Regions from separate parts of the Paenibacillus sp. FSL H8-0317 genome, predicted to be linked through region 1. Evidence: predicted binding sites of a transcription regulator. Region 1 holds the regulator's gene; the other holds the start of a gene.

The links. Region 1 encodes Rex, which represses fermentation and respiration genes when NADH is low (regulators of the CRP and FNR family bind a similar motif). Its sites were predicted from a motif close to TTGTGAAATATTTCACAA; they were not measured.
Region 2: MHB43_RS30730 (cytochrome ubiquinol oxidase subunit I) is a predicted target of Rex. The motif match lies at 1,859-1,876, and genes of this name have one in related genera.

What each region holds. Positions count from the first base shown of each region.
Region 1 covers NZ_CP150294.1:4,527,695-4,531,117, reverse strand. The annotation lists gene dinG (ATP-dependent DNA helicase DinG) at 1-892, shown strand, start outside; gene MHB43_RS20050 (redox-sensing transcriptional repressor Rex) at 1,111-1,764, shown strand; gene MHB43_RS20045 (amidohydrolase) at 1,751-3,058, shown strand; gene MHB43_RS20040 (DUF5590 domain-containing protein) at 3,096-3,423, shown strand, end outside.
Region 2 covers NZ_CP150294.1:6,901,820-6,905,242, forward strand. The annotation lists gene cydB (cytochrome d ubiquinol oxidase subunit II) at 1-377, opposite strand, end outside; gene MHB43_RS30730 (cytochrome ubiquinol oxidase subunit I) at 322-1,737, opposite strand; gene MHB43_RS30735 (tetratricopeptide repeat protein) at 2,121-3,413, shown strand; gene MHB43_RS30740 (glycosyltransferase) at 3,410-3,423, shown strand, end outside.

The DNA of each region.
Region 1 (3,423 bases):
GTTCCGCAGTAAATCTCTCCAGCTGTATGCCGTACCTGTAGATGTCAGTGCACAGCTTAAGGATTTGTTTTTTGACAAAAAGAAAAGTGTTGTGCTTACATCGGCTACGCTCTCTGTGGATAAGTCATTCCAGTTCATGATTGAACAGCTTGGCTTGCAGGAAGCTTCCGAGAATAATCGGCTGTTAACGTCGATGCTGCCTTCACCTTTCAACTATCGCGATCAGGCACTTCTGGTGATTCCGCGTGATTTCCCGAGTGTGAAGGGAAGTGTGGGTGATGCGCACTTTGTTAATATGCTGGTGCAATCCCTCGCAGAGACGGCAATTGCCACGCGTGGACGCATGATGGTTCTGTTTACTTCATACAAGATGCTGCGACAGGTCTATGATCCGCTGAAAGAAGCTCTTTCTGGTAACGACATCTCGTTACTTGGGCAAGGCGTTGACAGTGGAAGTCGTTCCAAATTGACTCGCAGGTTCCAAGATGCCAAAGCAACGGTACTTTTGGGCACAAGCAGCTTCTGGGAGGGTGTAGATATCCCGGGAGAGGCCCTAACCTGTCTCGCTATTGTTCGACTGCCTTTCCAGCCACCGAATCATCCGTTGGTGGAAGCCAAGAGTGAGCTGCTTCAGGAACAGAAGAAAAATCCGTTCATGAAACTGTCCGTGCCGCAAGCGGTCATTCGTTTCAAACAGGGATTTGGCCGGTTGGTGCGTACAGCGAAGGACAGAGGAATTGTCATTGTTTATGATACACGGGTGATTGAAGCGTACTATGGTAAATTCTTTTTATATTCATTACCTGGTCCCAAAATGGAACACATGCTCACGGAGCAGATGGTTCCACGAATTACCGAGTGGTTGGAAAAACCTGCTAATGAACAAAAATAATGGTTGTTTTGTTCGTTACATCATTGCATGACACTATTGTTTGGCGTTAAACTTTATTAGATATTCCCGTATCCGATTTAAGCAGTTGCACGCAAGAACTTATAACCTAAATTACAAGGAGCATTCTGTATAAAATGTCACGTTTATCTTTGAGTTTATACAGAATGCTCATCTTTTCATCTATTATTTTATCGTGGCCTTGGTAAGGGGGAGCAAGAATGAAATCGGATAAAATTTCGGAAGCGGTGGTACGACGTCTGCCTGTATACTTGCGTTATTTGAACGAGTTGCATCAGCGTGAGGTGGCTACTGTTTCTTCTCAAGAGCTTGGACAGAGGCTGGATCTGAATCCGGCCCAAATTCGTAAAGACCTGGCTTACTTCGGTGATTTTGGTCGTAAAGGGATCGGGTATGATGTATCCTATTTGATCGAGAAAATTCGTCACATTCTCAAGATCGATCAGCAAATTAATGTAGCTCTGGTAGGCGCGGGTAATCTAGGTCAAGCCTTGTCCAACTACAACGCATATCTGAAAGACAACATGAAGATTGTTGCTGTATTTGATGCATATGGACCGAAGATTGGTAGTCAAATCAACAGTTTGACGGTAAAACCAATGGATGAATTGACGGAAGCGGTTAAAACGGATAACATCCGCATCGGAATTATCACGGTTCCGGATACGGAAGCCCAAAATGTAGCCGATCAGCTTATTGAATCCGGAATCGAAGCGATCCTTAATTTTGCACCAACAATTCTAAAAACACCGCCGCATATCCGCATTCACCATGCTGACTTTACAACGGATCTGCTTAGTTTGGCCTATTACTTGGAGACTGGAAAGGACGACGAGGAAGATGACAACAAATAGATGGGTAATCCACAACGGCAAATTTGCCGTTAATGAAGGCGGCACAACATGGAACGTGGTCCAAGGATACATGGTTGTTGAGAATGACAAGATTGTGCATATTGGTGAGACATTGCCGGATGAAGACAAAAATAGTACCAAGGTAGATGGAAAAGGACTGTTCTTCCTGCCGGGTCTGATCAATACGCATGGTCATGCAGCGATGTCGTTGCTCAGAGGGCACGGAGACGATCTTGCATTGCAAGTATGGTTGCAGGAAAAAATGTGGCCGATGGAAGCGAAAATGACTTCAGAAGATGTATATTGGGGAACCTCGCTATCGGTGCTTGAAATGTTGAAAGGCGGAACTACGGCTTTCCTGGACATGTACGATCACATGGATCAAGTGGCCAAAGTTGTGGAGCAATCCGGCGTTAGAGCAGCACTGGCACGTGGTGTAATCGGGCTGTGCTCGGAAGAAGAGCAACTGCGGAAGCTGGAGGAGTCGGCAGCGTTTGCACGTGAGTGGAATGGACAGGCAGATGGTCGTATTACAACCGTAATCTCGCCACATGCCCCATATACATGCCCTCCTGACTACATAGAGAAGCTTGTACAGGTAGCGAATGACCTAAACCTTCCTCTCCATACACATATGTCTGAAACGCTTCGTGAAGTGGAGCAGAACGTGGCTGATTATGGACTGCGTCCTGTGGCACATCTGGAGAAACTGGGCTTTTTCTCCCGTCCATCCCTGGTTGCACATGCGGTGCATCTGAATGATGAAGAGATTGAAATTCTGGCCCGTCATGATGTGGCTGTATCCCATAACCCGGGAAGTAACCTGAAACTTGCTTCCGGAGTTGCGGGGGTACCTGCATTGCTGAAAGCAGGAGTTACCGTGTCACTCGGAACAGACGGACCAGCAAGCAACAACAACCTGGATATGTTCGAGGAAATGAGACTGGCTGCATTGATCCACAAAGGTGTATCTGGTGACCCGACGGCAGTACCGGCAGGCGAAGCGTTACTACTCGGAACGTCATATGGTGCCAAATCCATCTTCTTGAACAATACCGGAGCGCTTCAGGTCGGCATGAAGGCTGATTTTATCGCCCTTGATATTGAACAGGCACATTTCTATCCACATACAGACCTGATCTCACATACGATCTACTCGGCTTCTGCCAAAGATGTTGAGCACGTATGGGTGGATGGAAAACAAGTGGTGAAACATGGCGAATGTCTGACGCTGGATGAAGAACGTATTTTGCGTGAGTCTCAATTGGCATTTGATGGTCTGCTTGCTCGTTAATTGCAGGACAGCATCATAGGGAAAGGAAGTTCGGCTTTTGAAGAAAAAAAAGAAGTGGATATGGATTTCGCTACTTGCACTGGTTCTGATTCTGTTTGGACTTCAGCGTTATTACGTCTATGTCACGCAGGACCAGCGCAAGGAAGAAGCGCTCGCTATAGAGGCAGCACAGAAGCAACTGGGCATTACATCCTATGATGAATTGCGCAAGTACATCTGGGGAGACAAAGAAGGCTCTGACAATATCTACTGGACCCTGATCGGCAAAAATAAGGATAACCAGGATGTTATGGTCTGGGTTAAATTCGATGCAAACAATCAACCGGCTAAGGGTGCAAACGCTGTACACAGTGAGCTGCTGCAGA
Region 2 (3,423 bases), 2.4 Mb from region 1:
CGCCAGCGCTGCTGTTTCATTTTACTGCGGAATTCGAAGGCAACACCGCGGCCAATCAGGGCCAGCAACACCACCACAAGTGGCAGGTAAAAACCACTGAACAACGTCGCATACCAATGCGGGAAGGCAGCAAACATCGCGCCCCCTGCTGTAATCAGCCATACTTCATTACCATCCCAGAACGGACCGATCGAGTTGATCAGGGTCCGGCGTTCGCGGTCTGTTTTGGCAATAATGCCTGTAGACATCCCCACACCAAAATCAAAACCTTCCAAAAAGAAGAAACCGACAAACAATACGGCAATCAGCAAAAACCACAACTCACTTAGTGACAACGGAATAACCTCCATCCACGCCGAACGGATCGGCCGATTCATCGTGATCTTCCGGCTTCTCGACCGCAAACGGTCCTGCTTTGATCTCACGTACGAACAGGTATACCATCACGATTCCGAGAACCGTATACGCAGCGGTAAAAGCGATGGTCGAGAACAGGATCATTCCTGCGGATACGTTCGGCGAGACCCCGGCTTCGGTAGTCATATAACCAAATACCGTCCATGGCTGTCTTCCAACCTCGGTCATGATCCAACCTGACGTATTGGCGATAAACGGCAAAGATATGGCAAATACCATCAGACGCATAAAGCAATTTCCAGCGACCTCCAGCTTCTTGCGCATAGCCAGAAACGTACCGTACAGAGCCAGCACAATCATCAAACCACCCGCAGCGATCATGATGCGGAAACTCCAAAATGTTGTACGTACCGGCGGGATGTAGTCCCCCGGTCCATACGTCTGCTCATACTCGGCCTGGAGCTCCTTCATGCCTTTGACACTACCGGAGAACTTGCTGTAAGACAGGTAACTGAGCAATCCAGGGATTTTGATCTCACCCGTGTTCTCCTGTTTATCCGGATCAATAAAAGCGACCACCGTCCATGGGGCCGGATCTTCTGTCGTTGTCCATGTGCCCTCACTCGCTGCCATCTTCATCGGCTGTGTCTCCACCAGATATTGCGCCTGGAAGTGACCCGAGAATGCGACGCCGAATGAAGAAACAAGAGAGATAATGATCGCAATATTAAACGATTTGCGGAAGATCTCCACATCCTGCTTTTTCATCAATTTGTAGGCACTGATCCCGGTTACGACGAAGGCCCCTGTCATCAATGCCCCAAAGATTGTATGTGGGAACTCGACAAGAAGCTGACCATTCGTGATAAGTGCAAAGAAATCATTCATCTCGGCTCGGCCGTTGTTAATCTCAAACCCAACAGGATGTTGCATAAATGAATTGGCTGCCAGAATCCACAGCGCGGACAGGAATGTGCCGACAAACACCAGCCAGATGCAGGCCAGATGCACTTTTTTGGACAAACGATCCCATCCAAATATCCATAATCCAATAAATGTAGACTCCATAAAAAACGCCAGTAGCGCTTCAATAGCCAGTGGCGCACCGAATACGTCCCCGACAAATCGGGAGTACTCGGACCAGTTCATACCAAACTGGAACTCTTGCAAAATACCTGTGACTACCCCGACAGCAAAGTTAATCAGGAACAGCTTGCCCCAGAACTTGGCCATCGTTTTGTAGATCTCCTTACCCTTAACAACGTACAACGTCTCCATGATCGCAACCAACAGTACAAGACCGATGGATAGCGGCACAAAAAAGAAATGGAAAATCGTTGTAAGTGCATATTGGATACGCGATAACATAATCGGATCCATACCGTTACCCCTTCTTTCTGTTCACTTCGCAGTATGCGTATTTGGCATTGAAGCTGCACCTTCGCTGTCTGTCCGCCAAATACGTTGATGAACGTATTGTGCCAGATTACCTATTTTATACATGTGAGAATTATCACAATCTTCGTCTCTAGCGCAAAAAAAAGTGATCCTGGTCACATAAAAGATAAAATCCAGCCTATTATCACAGCTTGCCAACTGCATCTATTCATGGAAGATACTCATGTTTGGGACGGAATGCCCATATGTTAGTCTCAGGCATATCATGCGAAGTACCGTGAGGGCTTTACATATGAAGTGAAAGCATGAAGTACATGCAGAGTGAATGACGCACCATATTACAGTCAAGGTGAGGTGAACTATTCATGGAAAAACCTGCGCCATTACCAGGTGAAGACTCCGAAGTCAGCCTGGATAAGGCCAGTACAACACAGTCCCCTGTCCGATATGTTCTCTTCCCTTGCAAAGGAGGCTGGTCATCCTTTCCCTACCCCGATATTGCTGCATTGCTGTCGATCGAAGGAGAGGTCTACTATGTCAGCAGCCTGACGCAATCAGAAGATGTACCTCCGGTCATTACCGTCATCTCCCTCCCTGAAGCCGAGCAGCTATTGCTCGAACCTCGCACCGTAGCCGTAGTCGCCCATCCCTACTGGCTAATGGCTACGGCTTCGCTGGAGCCTGAGCTATGTATTGCCCTGCTCCCTGAGCCTGCTAGAAACGAAGCAGAATCTCCGCTATGGGAGAGCAGTATTTCCAAACTGGTCGGCATCGCCGATCTGGTAGGCACATCCTCCGAAACACGTTATATGAAGCTGTTATTCCAAGGCGTACGTGCCATCTGGCTGGGCGGCGAAGACTCTGCACCTGCGGGGACGATGCAAAAGGATGATCTCGAAGTCCCTCTCCGGGACTACGAACTGCTCTTCTTGCATGCGCTGCGGCAGATCCTGTCAGGCACTCCGGATAGCGTCACCTTGCTTCAATGCAGTGTACGTGCCGACTTCTACCGCCAGCTTCGTGCCAAAGCAGGTGCACATGAGACGATATCCTTTTTGCTGGCAGCCTATGAGTACTTGCTTGAAGATTCTCGGGCTATCAATTCACTTCAAGAGGCATTCTCCCATGCGGTCTTGAATGGTCGCAGTGACTGTGTAGTCTCCCACTATCGATTCCTGTCTGCCATTCATGCCCGGTCCGGCAAGTTGGAGGACGCCCTGCGGGTGTATGGAATCAGTGCAGCCGACGAACAGGAACGCCATCATTATGAACAGTTATGTCGCTGGCTTGAGGCGGGAGAAGATCAACTTGTACGAGCGGAACTACTGCGCATGAACGATGATTACGGAAATGCTCTGCGTATCCTGGACGAACTTGGCGGAGAAACCGCGAGACATTGGAAATTCCGCATCTACCAGGAGACTGGACGTGTGGAAGAGGCACTGGCTCTGGTGCATGCAGTCGATATTCAGGATGATGCCAGTCGCCGGGATTATCAGCAATTATCCGGCAGCGCGCTGGCTCTGCGAGGGGAAAGACACGGGGCAGTCCGACATTTCCTTGAGACAGCATTGGAGGATGAAGATGCGCTGGCCCGGATTGTGGAGCTGGAGCTGTTGGATCATGCTGTACAGCAATTGCTTGGGGAGGTGCCATGATGCTGGACCC